DNA from 4 places in the Rhizobium sp. BT03 genome. Region 2 is predicted to be linked to each of the others. Evidence: riboswitches for the same ligand, from Rfam matches in the RefSeq annotation. Region 2 holds a riboswitch; each other region holds the start of a gene.
The links. Region 2 has a riboswitch for cobalamin ahead of bluB (5,6-dimethylbenzimidazole synthase). Riboswitches for the same ligand answer to the same signal wherever they lie in the genome.
Positions count from the first base shown of each region.

Region 1: it holds a riboswitch for cobalamin, as region 2 does, so the genes downstream of both, cobU (bifunctional adenosylcobinamide kinase/adenosylcobinamide-phosphate guanylyltransferase) here and bluB (5,6-dimethylbenzimidazole synthase) in region 2, are expected to answer to the same signal.
Region 3: it holds a riboswitch for cobalamin, as region 2 does, so the genes downstream of both, QMO80_RS21400 (ABC transporter substrate-binding protein) here and bluB (5,6-dimethylbenzimidazole synthase) in region 2, are expected to answer to the same signal.
Region 4: it holds a riboswitch for cobalamin, as region 2 does, so the genes downstream of both, nrdH (glutaredoxin-like protein NrdH) here and bluB (5,6-dimethylbenzimidazole synthase) in region 2, are expected to answer to the same signal.

Region 1 covers NZ_CP125640.1:48,916-53,123, forward strand. Annotated here, with positions in the region: gene QMO80_RS00270 (chloride channel protein) at 1-1,373, opposite strand, end outside; cobalamin riboswitch at 1,600-1,997, shown strand; gene cobU (bifunctional adenosylcobinamide kinase/adenosylcobinamide-phosphate guanylyltransferase) at 2,296-2,820, shown strand; gene cobW (cobalamin biosynthesis protein CobW) at 2,825-3,874, shown strand; gene cobN (cobaltochelatase subunit CobN) at 3,879-4,208, shown strand, end outside.
Region 2 covers NZ_CP125640.1:191,184-195,391, forward strand. Annotated here, with positions in the region: gene QMO80_RS00960 (HAMP domain-containing methyl-accepting chemotaxis protein) at 1-280, opposite strand, end outside; gene QMO80_RS00965 (MFS transporter) at 482-1,942, opposite strand; cobalamin riboswitch at 2,284-2,471, shown strand; gene bluB (5,6-dimethylbenzimidazole synthase) at 2,513-3,202, shown strand; gene QMO80_RS00975 (DUF2865 domain-containing protein) at 3,208-4,208, opposite strand, start outside.
Region 3 covers NZ_CP125640.1:4,408,215-4,412,422, forward strand. Annotated here, with positions in the region: gene blh (bifunctional sulfur transferase/dioxygenase Blh) at 1-769, shown strand, start outside; cobalamin riboswitch at 1,249-1,505, shown strand; gene QMO80_RS21400 (ABC transporter substrate-binding protein) at 1,679-2,695, shown strand; gene QMO80_RS21405 (iron ABC transporter permease) at 2,692-3,732, shown strand; gene QMO80_RS21410 (ABC transporter ATP-binding protein) at 3,729-4,208, shown strand, end outside.
Region 4 covers NZ_CP125640.1:3,199,024-3,203,231, forward strand. Annotated here, with positions in the region: gene QMO80_RS15695 (heavy metal translocating P-type ATPase) at 1-768, shown strand, start outside; cobalamin riboswitch at 1,187-1,414, shown strand; gene nrdH (glutaredoxin-like protein NrdH) at 1,675-1,896, shown strand; gene nrdI (class Ib ribonucleoside-diphosphate reductase assembly flavoprotein NrdI) at 1,910-2,326, shown strand; gene nrdE (class 1b ribonucleoside-diphosphate reductase subunit alpha) at 2,305-4,208, shown strand, end outside.

The DNA.
Region 1 (4,208 bases), 140 kb from region 2:
TTGCGGATCCAGCCGACGTCATGGGCGCTGCGGATGCTTTCGCCGCGCAGATGGAAGCGCCATGTGGCGAAGGAGTAGCCGAAGGTCGAGCGCACGACGAGCGAAGAGGTGATGACGGCGGCGAGCACCAGCGCGGTGATCGGGAAATCGCCGGTGATTTCGAGCGCCAGGAACGTCATCGTCAGCGGCCCGCCGATGACGGCGACGGCAAGCGAACTCATGCCGACGACGGCATAGATGACGGGCGTTAGCGTCGCATCGGCAAAATAGGGGCCGCAATAGGCGAAGAGCTTGCCGAGCAGGGCGCCCATGAACAGCGACGCGAAGAACAGGCCGCCCCTGAAGCCGGAGCCGATCGAGATCGCGGAAGCCAAGGATTTCAACAGAAAGAGGCCGATCAGCGCCGGGATGGCCACGTCGCGGGAAAGGTTGAGATGCAGCGCGCCGTGGCCGGCCGAAAGCACCTGCGGCGAGATCATCGCCAGCAGCCCGACAATGATGCCGCCGAGTGCGGGGCGGAAGGGCGGGGCGATCGAGCTCTTGCGCGCGAGTTCCTCGACGAAGGAGACGCCCTGCATGATCAGGATGCCGACGCCGGCGCAGAAGACGCCGAGCAGTATTGCCGGGATATAATCGGCCGGCATGACAGCGCCGAAGCTGCCGATATCGATGGTGAAATCGCCGTCGGTGAGCAGCCTTGCGATCAGGGTGGAAACGAGGGCCGAGACGACCACGGGGGTCAGCGACACGATCGTATAGGTGCCGATGATCAGCTCGAAGGCATAGAAGGCGCCGGTCAGCGGCGCGTTGAAGGCGGCGGCGATGGCGCCGGCTGCGCCGCAGCCGACGAGGATACGCAGATCCGAGCGGCGAAGCTGCAGCTTCAGGCCGAATTTCGAGGCGAGGCCGGCGGCAAGCTGGGTATAGCCGGCCTCCAGGCCGACGGAGGCGCCGAAGCCGTTGGAGATCAGGTTCTGCACGGCGACGATGATGCTGTCGGTCAAGGACAGGCGGCCGCCATGCAGCGCATTGGCCTCGATCGGGTCGACCATCGGCTTCTTGCGGCGTTTGGCCAACACGAAGAGAAGCAGACCGAGCAAGATGCCGCCGATGACGGGGGCGGTCAGCAGCAGCAGCTTGTCGTCGATCACAGACGAGCTCAGCCTTTCGCTGTCTGGTATGCCGAAGACCAGCTGATGCAGTTCATTGGAGACGAAGCTCATGCCGGTGACGGCAAGCCCGGAGGTGATGCCGACGACGGCGCCCGCCAGCGACAGGCCGACTTCGCTGCGTCGCGTCAGCGCCCGCAGCCGCCCCGGATCGAAGAAAACTCGCAGCGCCCGGAACCGGCGCCGATCCAATTTCATAAGCATGGCAAGACAACTAGGCAGGAAGAGGCCCGGTCAAGGGCGATGGCGCAGACCGCTTGCGATGTAATTGCGGCGAAAAGCTGGCGCGACGATCAAATATTTATGACGTAAGTATCTGATAAATGACGATGTTTTAGGTAGAGTAAGTCGTCTTGCGAGCGTTGCGTCGCCTGGCTGGCCATTCCCGGCCATATCGGCCGGTTGACTTCACCCCTGAGCTTGCCTAACCATCTTTGGAATAACGGATGGTTCCGGATCGGTGTTACGCCTTTCCGGATGAAAAGGGAATGTGACGGGGCGGACCCACACCGGGCGCCTTCATCACAGCCGACCCCGCGACTGTAGAGCGGTCAGGGTCTTCCATCCGGCATCCAGCTCTTCCGGCCGACAGTCTGCAATGGTGCAGGCGGGCGGGACGGGCGACATGCCGGAAAAGCCACTGGACATGCATGGTGATCAACCGGGGTCGGACGCCTCTATTTCTACGAATCGTCCACCTCTTCACCGATGCAGCCGGGAAGGCGAGGCAGATCCGCTGGCACGATCATGGGCGACCGGATTCCGGTCCGCCCCGATCGCGGCCGACAACCGCGAGCCAGGAGACCTGCCATTCGTGCCGGGCGAGAAGCCCAACCCTGGGCAAGAGACCCACTGCCAGCACGGAGGTTGTTTTGGCTGAACGAATGAATTCGGCGCGGCTTGGTGCTGTGCGTATGGATTTCCCCTTCTCCCTCGCGGGGAGAAGGTGGCCCGAAGGGTCGGATGCGGGGGCCGCACGGCGCCTCCGTCATTTTGCCCTTCGCTTGTGCTCAGTGCATTCGCGGCTTCGCCGCTCACCCCCTCAACCGCCTGCCGGCACCTTCTCCCCGCGGGGGAGAAGAGGGATGTGGCACCGCCGCGCCCTCTCTAGCGGGAGCGCTTGCGTATGACGATCGCTTCCACCAACACCACCTTTATCCTCGGCGGCGCACGCTCCGGCAAATCCCGCTTTGCCGAATCTCTTGTCGTGCCGACCGGCCTCGATCGTCACTACCTCGCGACCGGCCGGGCGTGGGACGAGGAAATGCAGGCGCGCATCGCCCAGCACCGGGCCGATCGCGGTCCGTCCTGGACCACGCATGAGGAGCCGCTCGATCTTGTCGGCAAGCTCGCCGCCATCGACGGCGAGGGCCGTGTGGTGCTGATCGACTGCCTGACGCTCTGGGTCACCAATCTGATGATGGAGGAGCGGGATATGACCGCGGAGTTTACGGCGCTCGCTGATTTCCTGCCTGACGCGAAGGCGCGGCTCGTTTTCGTTTCCAACGAGGTCGGCCTCGGCATCGTGCCCGACAATCGCATGGCGCGGGATTTTCGCGATCATGCCGGCCGTCTCCACCAGATGATCGCGGCGAAGGCCGCCGAAGTCTATTTCATCGCGGCAGGCCTGCCGCTGAAAATGAAGGGTTAAATCCATGAACCAGCAGAAGATTCCCGCAACCGTCATCACCGGCTTCCTCGGCGCCGGCAAGACGACGATGATCCGCAACCTGCTCACAAACGCGGGCGGCAAGAAGATCGCGCTCATCATCAACGAATTCGGCGATCTCGGCGTCGACGGCGATGTGCTGAAGGGCTGCGGCGCGGAGAATTGCACTGAGGACGACATCATCGAGCTGACCAATGGCTGCATCTGCTGCACGGTCGCCGACGACTTCATTCCGACGATGACGAAGCTGCTGGAGCGCGACCAGCGCCCCGACCATATCGTCATCGAAACCTCGGGCCTTGCTTTGCCGCAGCCGCTGGTCGCGGCTTTCAACTGGCCTGACATTCGCACTCAGGTGACCGTCGACGGTGTCGTCACCGTAGTCGACAGCGCCGCAGTTGCCGCCGGCCGTTTCGCCGACGATCACGATGCTGTCGAGGCGGCGCGCAGTGAGGATGAATCGCTCGATCACGAGAGCCCGATCGAAGAGCTGTTCGAGGATCAGCTGACCTGCGCCGATCTGATCGTGCTCAATAAGACCGACCTGATCGATGGGGCTGGTCTTATCAGGGTGCGCGACGAGGTCGCCTCTCGCACAGTGCGCAAGCCTGCGATGATCGAGGCGAGGAATGGCGAGGTGCCGGCCGGCATCCTGCTCGGTCTCGGAATCGGCACGGAGGACGATATCGCCAACCGCAAGTCGCACCACGAGCTTGAGCATGAGGACGGTGTGGCGCACGATCACGACGAATTCGACAGCTTCGTCGTGGACCTCGGAGCGGTCGCCGATATTGCCGGCTTCGTTGAAAAGCTGAAGGCGATCATATCAGCCCATGACGTGCTGCGCCTCAAGGGCTTCGTCGACGTTTCGGGCAAGCCGATGCGCCTGCAGCTTCAGGCCGTCGGCAGCCGCATCGACCACTATTTCGACCGCGCCTGGACGCCTGGTGAAAAGCGCGCCACGCGTCTGGTCGTCATCGGCCTTCATGAGATGGATCAGGGCGCGGTGAGGGCGGCGATCGAGGCGCTGGCGTAACCCCATGCATCTGCTTCTGGCCCAACAGGGAACGATCAGCGACGGCGATGAGGCGATCGACCTCGGGCAGACGCCGGGCGATATCCTGTTCCTGTCGGCGGCCGACAGCGAGCTTGCGGCGATCGCGGCCGCCCATCAAGCGCGTGGTGGACCGCATTCGCTGCGGCTCGCCAGCCTGATGAGCCTCAAGCATCCGATGTCGATCGATACCTATGTCGAACGCACGGCGCGGCACGCCAGGCTCATCATCGTCCGTGCGCTCGGCGGCGCCAGCTATTTCCGCTATGCGCTGGAGGCGCTGCATGCTTGTGCGGCCCGCAATGGCATGCTGATT
Region 2 (4,208 bases):
TGAAGGCGGCAAACTGAACAAGGTCAAGCGAGGGATCGTCGCGGTACAGCGAATAGGCCTCGCGAACGGCATTCGCCTTGCCCCATTTCACGCCGCCGGCGGCCAGAGAGGCGAACTGCTCCACATCCTTGGACCAGTTCGCCTTGGCGCCATCGATCAACGCCTTGGTTTCGTACATCCACGTATAGGTGGCAAAGGCGGAGATGCCGCAAAGGTTGACGGTCACGATAATCGCCGCCAGCTTGGCTGTCAGGGGCATCGTTTTTAAAAAATGGAACATGCCGCGGGGGCCTCGAAACGCGAGCTCAGTCGGATATGGTCCCGACCAGCCTATCAATACGGGCATCCACGCCGGCGGTCGCAGCATGAGCACTCATGCCCATGTCCCCCTGTGCGACCCAAAACGCGCAAACGCAGTCTGTCTTCGATGTGTGAAGAAATCATAAAGTGGAATGGGATACCGGACCGGCGGTCGGCGGGATCAAGGGCTGTTTTCCGCCAAGGCCTCTTCGGGCTCGGCCTGGCGGTGCTTAAGGCGGCGTGTCGTCAGTTCCGCGCCGGCATCGCGCGGCAGGCGCAGGAAGGTGATGCAGGCGAGCGCCGAGATTGCCGAGACGCTGAAGAAGGCAGTGTGAAAATCCGAGACCAGCAGCCTGCCGCCATGGAAACTGCTCGAAATTTCGAGGATGCCGCCGGCGATCGCCACACCCATCGCCATGGAGATACGCTGGGCGACGGCATTGATTGCGGTCGCCTGGCTGCTGTCGGCATCGTCGACATCGCCGAAGGCCATGGCATTGACGCCCGAAAAGGCCATGGAGCGGAACAGGCCGCCGATCAGCAGGCAGGCCATGATCAGCGGCAGCGGCGTTGCAGCGGTGAAGAACCCGTTGATGCCGAGGAAGATCGCCGCCAGCAAGGTGGTGATCGATATGACGGTGCGGAAACCGAAGGTATTGAAGGTGCGCGAAGCGGCAAATTTCGACCCCATCGAGCCGAGCGCGCTGACGAAGGTCACCGAGCCCGATTGCAGCGGCGTCAGGCCGAAGCCGAGCTGCAGCATCAGCGGCATCAGAAAAGGCAGGGCGCCGAGCCCCATGCGGAAATTGGAGGCGCCGAGGATTGCCGCCCGGAACATCGGGTAGCGGAACATTTTCGGATCGAGAAGCGGATAGGACGCGCGGCGGGCATGCAGGAGATAGAAGAGGCCGGCAAGGATGCCAATTGCCACGGTGACGTAACCGTAGACGACGGGCACGGCGGGAAGGCTGATGACCGAGAGGCCGAAGACGAAGCCGGAAAAGCCGATGCCGCAAAGGAAGAAACCCGGAAAATCCATCGGCCGCGGGCTGCGCGGCTCGACCGCCGGCAGGAAGCGCGTGACGAGGATGATGCCGGCGACGCCGATCGGGACATTGATCCAGAAGATCCAGTGCCAGGTGAGATAGGTGGTGAGGAAGCCGCCGATCGGCGGCCCCATGATCGGGCCGATCAGCGCCGGAATGGTGAGCCAGGCCATGGCATCGACGAGTTCGTGGCGCGGCGTTCCCCGGACCAACAGCAGGCGGCTGACCGGCGTCATCATCGAGCCGCCGGCGCCCTGGATCAGCCGCGAGACGACGAAGGCTGCGATCGAATTGGAAAAGGCGCAGGCGACCGAACCGATCATGAAGACGAAGATCGCCATGCGGAAGATGTTGCGCGCGCCGAAACGATCCGACATCCAGCCGCTGATCGGGATGAAGATCGCCAGTGCCACGAGATAGCTGGTGACGGCAAGCTTCAGCGCGATCGGCGAGGTGCCGATATCGGCTGCTATCGCCGGCAGGCTGGTGGCAATCACGGTCGAATCCATCTGTTCCATGAACAGGGCGACCGCGAGGATCATGGGCGTGAGGCGGGGCACGGGCAACCGGGGTGCTGGTATGGATTGTTCAGCCATACGCTTTCATCAGCGGCTAGGCTATAGAAACAATCGACGCTGCGGCCTGCCGTGCCGCTTCAAACCGACGCGGGCGGTCAAATGAGATGGGCCTCTCGTTTCTTGCTGTTTTGGAGAGGGTTGAGGTAGGATCGAGACTTGGCCAGCTCCCTCTTCTCCCCAGCGGGGAGAAGGTGCCGGCAGGCGGATGAGGGGGCTGCACGGCACGCCTTTCATGTTGCCCCTCGCTTGCGCTCAGTGCATTCGCAGTTTCACTGCTCACCCCCTCATCCGACCCTTCGGGCCACCTTCTCCCCGCTGGGGAGAAGAGGACTCCCGGCTTGCAGTGGCGCTGCTTTCCTGAAATAGATGCGCCGTCAGGTGCCCGCCATCCAGGCGGGAGAATCGGGAATCCGGTGCAAGACCGGAACGTGCCCAACGCTGTAAGGCCGACGCCTGCCGCTTCATCATGCCACTGGCTTTTGCCGGGAAGGCTGCGGCAGACGGGTGACGCCAAGTCAGAAGACCGGCCTGGCAAGATAGACCCAACCCGCGCGGACGGCGGGCGGTTGCGTTGTTGGGGATTTGACGATGCGACCCTTTGATGAGGATGCCCTGTCAGTGGCGTCCGGTTTTTCCTCGGCCGAACGCGAGGCCGTCTATCATGCGATCATGACGCGGCGCGACGTTCGCAGCCAGTTCCTGCCCGATCCCTTGCCCGACGATGTGGTGGCGCGGCTGCTGACGGCCGCCCATCACGCACCCTCCGTCGGCTTCATGCAGCCGTGGAATTTCATTCTGGTGAAAAGCCCAACGGTGCGTGCGCGCGTCCGGGATGCCTTCTCGAAGGCCAACGAGGAGGCCGCATCGATGTTCGAGGGCGAGCGGCGCCAGGCCTACCGCTCCCTCAAGCTCGAAGGCATCATCGAGGCGCCGCTCGGCATCTGCGTGACCTGCGATCCCACCCGCAGCGGCAGCGTCGTGCTGGGGCGCACGCATAATCCGCGGATGGATAGCTATTCCACGGTCTGCGCCATCCAGAATCTCTGGCTGGCGGCCCGCGCCGAAGGGGTCGGCATCGGCTGGGTCAGTATTTTTCGCGAGGGCGAGCTAAAGAGCATTCTCGGCATACCCGAGCATATCGAGGTGGTGGCCTGGCTCTGCGCCGGCTTCGTCGACCGGCTCTATGACGAGCCGGAACTTTCGGTCAAAGGCTGGCGGCAGCGGCTGCCGCTCGATGAACTCGTCTTTCACGACGGCTGGGGGCAGAGCGAGCCGTAGCCAATTCACTGCTGCTGCGGCTGCGGGCCAGGCGCGGCAGGATTGGCAAGATCGATCGAGCCCTGGTCGCCGGCCAGAAACTGCGGGCCGACCTGGCGGACCTTGTTCTGCGTGGGGTCGTAGGGGCGCTCCGGCACCGATGGCTGCGGCGCGGCTGATGTCGCGGCGGCCTTCACTGGCGGATTGGTGCGGATGGTGGTGATCGAGCCCTGCTGCGGCGGTTGGCTTACCGCCTGCTTGCCGCGCATCTCGTCGTAATAGGCGGTGAGATTGCAGGCGCAGGCGTTCTTTTCACCGGGCGCGCGGTTTTTGTAGGCGAAGGCGTTCTTCATGGCGCTGTAGGGCGTGCCGGTTGCGACCGAGATCATGTTCGAGGCTTCCGTGCTCGTCACCTCGCGATAGAAGAGTTCGGTCTCGATGCCGGGGCACATCTTGGCACAGGTCTCAGCGTCGCGGCCGAAATCGACCGAGGTGGCGTTCGAGCTGATCGGGAAGAAACCGCCATCGCAGCTGCGCACGCACATGGTGCTGACCGGCGACAGCATCTCGGCCCGCGGCAGGCCGTAGCGCGGATCGGCCTCCTCACCGCCGCCGAGCGGAATGAAGGTATCGGAACGCATTGCCTGCTCCTCGACGCTCGGGGCAGGCTCGTCGGCGCTGCGATCGCTCGGCGCATAGAAATTCTCGCTGTTGCAGCCGTTGCTGTCGAGCGCGGCCATCAGTTCGCGGCGGTCGCCATCGGCGCCGTTCCGGCCGGTCAGCTCGTTGCGGCGGTCCTGGAGATAAGCCATATTGTCGATCATCCGGCCTTCGGCCTGCGAGAGCTCGGCGCAATAATCGGCATTCTCGCCGCCGATCACCACCATGCTGCCCGAGGTGCAGCCGTAACTGCGCAGGTCGTTGCGAACCTTGCGCAGCTCGAGGTTCTGCTCGGCCATGGCGCTGGCATATTGGCGCGCTTCCGGGCCGTTGCCATTGCCGATCGATCGCGGCAGGTCGGCGAGAC
Region 3 (4,208 bases), 280 kb from region 2:
CATCATCGACCCGGTGCTCGATTTCGACGAGATGTCGGGTGCGACGGGGACGGCCAATGCCGACGCCATCCTCGCTCATATCGACAGCGAGGGGCTGACGGTCGCGTGGATCCTCGACACGCATCCGCATGCCGATCATTTCTCCGCCGCGCACTACCTCAAAGGAAAGACCGGCGCGCCGACCGCGATCGGCGCCCATGTCACCGACGTGCAGGTGCTCTGGAAGGAAATCTACAACTGGCAGGCACTCGAAACCGACGGCTCGCAATGGGATCGGCTGTTTGCCGATGGCGACACCTTCGAGATCGGCGAGCTTAAAGCCCGCGTGATGTTCTCGCCCGGCCATACCCTTGCCTCGGTGACCTATGTCATTGGCGACGCAGCCTTCGTGCACGATACCGTGTTCACGCCGGATTCCGGCACGGCGCGCACGGATTTTCCCGGCGGCAGCGCCAGCGACCTCTGGCACTCGATCCAGGCCATCCTGTCGCTGCCCGAGGAGACCCGGCTCTTTTCCGGCCACGACTATCAGCCTGGCGGCCGTCACCCGCGCTGGGAAAGCACGGTAGCCGCCCAGAAAAGCGGTAATCCGCATATATCAGGCATTGACGAGGCCGGCTTCGTGGCGCTCCGCAAGGCGCGCGACCGTACGCTGCCGAAACCGAAGCTGATGCTGCACGCGCTGCAGGTGAATATTCGGGGAGGCAGATTGCCCGAGCCGGAGGGAAATGGGCGGCGATATCTGAAGATCCCGCTGGATGCCTTGTAGGAACGCAGGGAGCAGCGTTGCGGCGCGTGCTTCGAGGCTTCGCCGTACGGGCTGCGCACCTCAGCATGAGGGAGGTCGGAGGGTGCCGCACCCACGACAGCGGGAACGGGAGGATCTTCTGTCGACGCTCAAAAGAGCCTCATCTTGAGGTGCGGAAGCCGAAGGCTGAAGCCTCGAAAGACGAGGCGGGTGCTCCATTCGCAGAGCAGGATGCGTTTTTAGCAAGGAGCACCGTTGCGGCGTGCTTCGAGGCTTCGCCCTCTCGGGCTGCGCACCTCAGCATGAGGGAGGTTGGCGGATGCCGCGCCTACGACAGCGGGAATGGGAGGATGCTGCGCCGACGCTTAAGAGAGCCTCATCCTGAGGGGATGAAGGATGCCGGCATTATACCGGCCAACAGCGCTCCGACGATCCGTCTCCATTTTTCGCCCACCCAAACCTAATCCTCCGCAATAGTTGTTGACGTCGCCCGGGCCGGCGACGTAACTGAGGGCGATGGTTCCCTGAAGATGACTCCAAGGGGATTAATAGGGAACACGGTGAGGACGACCCAGTAGGGACCGAGACCGTGGCTGCCCCCGCAACTGTAAGCGGATTGTCGATCATCTCAGCTGTGGCCAGCGACCGGCCATCTCTGAAGGGCTTATGGCCTCGCCACTGCGATATAGCGCGGGAAGGCGGATGAGACGACGGATATCCGCAAGCCAGGAGACCTGCCGTCAATCACGATCCAATCAACCGGGCGGGGATGCCCGGACAAGGAACAGACATGATTGACTTTCTGAACCTTCGCCGAATTCCGGCATGCATCCGTCTCGATTGGGCCTCCTGCGGTTAGCGCACGTCTCAGCGTGCCCTCGGCCGCCTGTGCGGCATAACCGTGCTTTTTCCCTTCAATCGAGGTTTTTCATGCGCCAGATTTTCGCCACCATGACATGTGCCTTCGGGCTGATCGGCTTTGCGGCACCGAGCCTTGCCGCCACCCAATATCCTTTGACCATCACCAATTGCCGTGAGCAGGTGACGTTCCAGAAGGCGCCGTCGAAGATCGTTTCGATCGGCCAGGGCATGACCGAAATTCTCTTCTCGCTCGGCGTTGCCGACAAAATCACAGGCACGGCCGTTTGGGTGGGTCCCGTGCTGCCGCAATATGCCGAGGCCAACAGCAAGATAAAGCGTCTCGCCGACAACGATCCGAGCTTCGAATCCGTCGTCGGGCAAGAGCCCGACCTTGTGGCGGCCGAGTTCGAATGGCATGTCGGCGCGCAGGGCTCCGTCGGCAAGCGGGAGCAGTTCGAGGATCTCGGCATCAACACCTATCTTTCGCCGGCCGATTGTTTCGCCAAGGTCAATACCGATGGCGGCGACGGCGTGCGCAAGGAGCTGTTCACGATGGAGCTGATCTATCGTGAAATCGCCGAACTCTCTGAAATTTTCGACGTGAAGGAGCGCGGCGATACGCTGATCGCTGAATTGAAGAAGCGCGAGGCCGATGCGGTGGCTTCGATATCGGGCGCAGCGGGCAAGAACCTGCCCGTCGTCTTCTGGTTCTCCAGCAAGGAGGTCAATGGCGACGCCTTCATTGCCGGCAAGAACGGCGCGCCGGCTTATATCCTGAAGGCGATCGGCGCCAGGAATGTCGTTACCACCGAGGAGGAATGGCCGCTGGTCGGCTGGGAAACCATTTCCGAGGCGAACCCCGCCGTCATCGTTCTCGCCACCATGGACCGGCGCCGCTACGCCGCCGACGATCCCGAGGTGAAGATCGATTTCCTTAGGAAGGATCCCGTCACCAAGGAGCTGGACGCGGTGAAGAACGGGCGTTTCGTGATGATGGACGCGCAATCGATGAACCCGACGATCCGCACCATCGACGGCATCGAGACGCTGGCGAAGGGCATCAAGTCCTTCGGCCTGACCCAGTGACGGCAGCATCGGCCAGAGAGCCGGGATGGTGGGCGCTTGCCGCGCTCACCATTGCCGCCTTCCTTCTTCTCGGGCTGATGATCAGCCTTGCCGTTTCGATCGGTGAGATCGCCATTCCGCTGGCGACCACGGCGGAGGCGGTGTCGAACCGGCTGTTCGGCACGGATTTCGAGCTCAGCCGCATCCATCAGGGCATCGTCTGGGATTATCGCCTCAGCCGGGCGCTGGTCGCGGCGAGCGCCGGCGCCTCGCTGTCGCTTTCCGGCGCCATCCTGCAGGCGCTGCTGCGCAATCCGCTGGCCGAACCCTATGTGCTCGGCATTTCGGCCGGGGCTTCGACCGGGGCGGTCTCGGTGATGATCCTCGGCTTCGGCTATGGCGTTCTCGGGCTTTCGGGCGGTGCCTTTCTCGGCGCGGTCGTCGCTTTCCTGCTGGTCGGCTTCCTCGCCACGGGGGCGGGCGGAACGGGCGAGCGCATCATTCTCTGCGGCGTGGCCGGTTCGCAGCTCTTCAATGCGCTCACCTCCTATATCGTCACGACCTCGGCCAATGCCGAGCAGGCGCGGGGCGTGCTGTTCTGGCTGCTGGGTTCGCTCAGCGGCGTGCGCTGGCCGGATGTCTATCTCTCGGTGCCGATCGCGCTTGCCGGTTTCCTCGTCTGCATGGCCCATGTCCGGGCGCTCGACGCCTTCGCCTTCGGCACGGATGCGGCCGCCTCGCTGGGCATTGCTGTCCGCCGCGTCCAGATCCTGCTCTTTGCCCTGACGGCGGCGATGACGGCGAGCGTCGTCAGCATGGTGGGTTCGATCGGCTTCGTCGGTCTCGTCATCCCGCATGCCGCCCGCTTCCTCGTCGGGCCGGGGCATCGGCGGCTGCTGCCGGCAACGGCGCTCGGCGGCGCGATCTACATGGTCGGCGCCGATATCGTCTCGCGCATCATCATCCCGCAGCAGGTGCTGCCGATCGGCGTCGTCACCGCGCTCTTCGGCGCGCCGGCCTTCGCGGTCATCCTTTATCGTGTGCGGAGGAGCGCATGAGCATTTCCATCGACGCGGTGAGTTTTGCCGCCGGCGACACGGTCATCGTCAACGGCGTCAGCCTGACGGTCGAAAAGGGCAAGGTGCTCGGCCTGCTCGGGCCGAACGGCTCCGGCAAATCGAGCCTGCTCAGGCTGATCTGCCGGCTGCGCAAGGTCCGCAGCGGTGTCATCCGGCTGGGCGAAGACGATATCGCTTCGCTGTCGCGCGCAGCCCTTGCGCGGCGCATCGCCTTCGTCGAGCAGCAGTCGACGACCGAGACGCAGCTGACGGTGCGCGACGTGGTGCGGCTCGGCCGCACGCCCCATCGCGGGCTGCTCTCGCCCTGGGGCGCTGAGGACGATGCCGCGGTCGACGAGGCCTTGTTGCGGGTCGCCATGGGGGAGCGGGCGGGCCAGCTCTGGCAGACGCTGTCGGGCGGTGAGCGCCAGCGTGTCCATATTGCGCGCTCGCTGGCGCAGGCGCCGGGTGAGCTG
Region 4 (4,208 bases), 1.5 Mb from region 2:
GCCAAGGCTGACGGCGTCCCCATGCCGCCGGCTTTCGAACTGAAAGCGCTGCCGGGCAAGGGTGTCAGCGGCAAAGTCGGCGGCGAGACTCTCGATTTGCTGTCGTCGTCCGCTGCCCGCGAACGCGGGGCCCTCGACGGCGACAAGGATGCACGCATCACTGTTCTGAATGACGAGGGCAAGAGCGTGTCGGTGCTGCTCGTCAATGGCGCGGCAGCCGGCCTGATCGCCATGCGCGACGAGCCGCGCGAGGATGCCGAAGCCGGGCTCTCGGCGCTTAAATCGGCCGGTATCAAGGCGATGATGCTGACGGGCGACAACAAGCGGACGGCGGCAGCCGTTGCCGGCATGCTCGGCATCGACTGGCGCGGCGAGATGATGCCCGAGGACAAACAGCGGGTTGTCGGCGAATTGAAGCGCCAGGGCTTCGTCGTCGCCAAGGTCGGCGACGGCATCAACGACGCTCCGGCGCTGGCCGCCGCCGACATCGGCATCGCCATGGGCGGCGGCACCGATGTGGCGCTGGAGACGGCCGATGCCGCCGTGCTGCACGGGCGCGTCGGCGACGTGGCGCGGATGATCGCGCTGTCGCAGCGGACGACGCGCAATATCCTGGAGAATATCACCATCGCGCTCGGGCTGAAGGCGGTGTTCCTGGTCACGACCATCGCCGGCATCACCGGGCTCTGGCCGGCGATTCTGGCCGATACCGGCGCCACGGTGCTGGTGACGATCAATGCCCTCCGGCTGCTTCGCGTAAAGGGATGAATGTTTTTCCGGTGGCGGCGTGAAGACTGCTGCCGGTTCGGGCCTGATCGAGAATTGAAAATAGCGGAGCCGATCCTCAGTCAGGCGGGCTCTCGGTTTGCCGACAAAGTCTCCTCCGTCATGCTCGGCCTTGTGCCGAGCATCTAACCACGGCAATTTCCTGACAGGAAAACGTTTATTTTCAAATACTTAATTGACCGTGTGTAGATCCTCGGCACAAGGCCGAGGATGACGTCACGGGTTTTGCCGTGGTTTGTCAGCAGCCTGAGCCGACCAGGCTGGCCTACTCATCACGGCCTTCTCCGCAGTTCGTTTTGTTTAAGCCTTTATTATCCATGTTTTCACAGGAACGCAGCGATTTCAAACCTGTCGTAACGCAAGGCGAAAACCATCCGTTGACATGATTTTTGATTGGCATACTATATATAGTGTTCAAGGTTCCTTCGATTCGTGAGGATCGCGGGCTAAGACGGGAATACGGTGCGTTCCACCATGAGGGCGGGACAAGGCCGGAGCTGCCCCCGCAACTGTAAGCGGCGAGCAACTGTCCGATTTCAGGTCACTGAGGCATGATGCCTTGGGAAGGCTGGGGGCAGGGTGCTTCGACCCGCAAGCCAGGAGACCTGCCTTGAACGAGATGTCCACGGGCGGGGTGTCCGGAAGGTCGCGTGCATGAAGCGGAATGATCCGCGCCTGCTGCGCTGCCCCGAACGTCCGCATGAGCACTTCGGGGTTGAAGTCATGTCGAGAATATCCAGGCCGCCGCCCGCGCAAATCCCGAGAGGGACCATATCGGGCGTTTAAGACGCCAACTTTGCCAGATCATTATCAAACGTTGCCCCGGACGCCGCAAAGCGCCCGATCCCAGTTCTGCGTCCTGAATTCATTGAGATCACGAGGAAGATGATGAGCGTTACCGTCTACAGCAAACCCGCCTGCGTCCAATGCACCGCCACCTATCGCGCCCTCGACCGCCTGGGCGTCGATTATGACATCGTCGATATCTCCGAAGATGCCGAGGCGCTCGATCGTGTGCGCGGCATGGGCTACATGCAGGTTCCCGTCGTCGTTGCCGGCGAGCAGCATTGGGCGGGGTTCCGCCCCGATATGATCAGCGCGCTCTCCTGACCGAGGAAAGGCGATGGGGCTGATCGTTTATTATTCCAGCCGATCCGAGAATACCCATCGCTTCGTCGCCAGGCTCGGACTGCGCGCGGCGCGTATTCCGGCGGGCGGTGCGGATGCGTTCCATATCCGCGAACCTTTCGTGCTCGTCGTGCCGACCTATAGCGGCGACGGCGGCCCAGGGATCGTAAAGGGCGCCGTTCCCAAGCAGGTGATCCGTTTCTTGAACGATGCGGAGAACCGAGGACACATTCGCGGCGTGATTGCCGCGGGCAACAGCAATTTCGGCGAGACATACGGGCTCGCCGGCGACGTGATCTCGCAGAAATGCCGGGTGCCTTACCTCTACAGGTTCGAGCTCATGGGCACGGAGGAGGATGTCGCCAACGTCAAACACGGAATGGAACGATTTTGGACACGGGAACACCTCTGACGCGGGATGCGGGCGCAAAACCGCATAACACTTTTGCTCATCCCGCCGGCGAACGCCCTTTGAAAGCGGCGGAAACGCTCGACTATCACGCGCTGAACGCCATGCTGAACCTCTATGACGATGAGGGCAGGATCCAGCTCGACAAGGACCGGATGGCGGCGAAGCAGTATTTTCTGCAGCATGTGAACCAGAACACGGTGTTCTTTCACAATCTCCGCGAAAAGCTCGATTATCTCGTCACCGAGGGCTATTACGAGCAGGAGGTTCTCGACCAATATTCCTTCAATTTCGTGCGCGACCTGTTCGACCAGGCCTATGCCAGGAAATTCCGGTTCCCGACTTTCCTCGGCGCCTTCAAATATTACACCAGCTATACGCTGAAGACCTTCGACGGAAAGCGCTATCTCGAGCGCTACGAGGATCGAATCTGCATGGTGGCGCTGACCTTGGCGCGCGGCGACGAGGCCCTTGCCCGCGACATGGTCGACGAGATTATTTCCGGCCGTTTTCAGCCGGCGACGCCGACTTTCCTCAACGCCGGCAAGAAACAGCGCGGCGAACTCGTCTCCTGCTTCCTGCTGCGGGTCGAGGACAATATGGAATCGATCGGCCGCTCGATCAATTCTGCGCTGCAGCTGTCGAAGCGCGGCGGCGGCGTGGCGCTGTCGCTGACGAACATCCGTGAGGCCGGCGCGCCGATCAAGCAGATCGAGAACCAGTCATCGGGCATCATCCCGGTCATGAAGCTGCTCGAAGACAGCTTCTCCTATGCCAACCAGCTCGGGGCCCGCCAAGGTGCGGGTGCTGTCTATCTCAACGCCCATCACCCCGACATCATGCGTTTCCTCGATACCAAGCGCGAAAATGCCGACGAGAAGATCCGTATCAAGACGCTGTCGCTGGGCGTCGTCGTGCCCGACATTACCTTCGAACTCGCGAGGAACAATGAGGACATGTATCTGTTCTCGCCCTATGACGTGGAGCGGGTCTACGGCGTGCCCTTCACCGAAATTTCGGTGACGGAAAAATATCGGGAGATGGTGGCGGACGCGCGCATCTCGAAGAAGAAGATCAAGGCGCGTGAATTCTTCCAGGTGCTCGCCGAGATCCAGTTCGAGAGCGGTTATCCCTACATCATGTTCGAGGACACGGTGAACCGGGCAAACCCGGTTGCGGGTCGCATCTCCATGAGCAATCTCTGCTCGGAGATTTTGCAGGTCAGCGAGGCGAGCGAATACAACGACGACCTCTCCTACAAGCATCTCGGCAAGGATATTTCCTGCAATCTCGGCTCGCTGAATATCGCCGCGGCCATGGATTCCGCCGATTTCGGCAAGACGATCGAGACCTCGATCCGGGCGCTGACGGCGGTCTCCGACATGAGCCATATCGCCTCGGTGCCCTCGATCGAGAAAGGCAATGACGAAAGCCATGCGATCGGCCTCGGCCAGATGAACCTGCACGGCTATCTCGCCCGCGAACACATCTTCTACGGCTCTAGGGAAGGCGTCGATTTCACCAACATCTATTTCTATACGGTGACTTATCACGCGATCCGCGCCTCGAACCTTCTGGCGGTCGAACGCGGCACGAGCTTCAAGGGGTTCGAGAACTCCAAATATGCCTCCGGCGAATATTTCGACAAATATACCGAGCAGGAATGGAAGCCGGCGACGGAGAAGGTGCAGGCGCTGTTCGACGATGCCGGCATCCCTGTTCCGACACAGGAGGATTGGGCGGCGTTGAAGACGGCTGTCATGACCTCCGGCCTGTATAACCAGAACCTGCAGGCTGTACCGCCGACGGGCTCGATCTCCTACATCAACCACTCGACTTCCTCGATCCATCCGATCGTCTCGAAAATCGAAATCCGCAAGGAAGG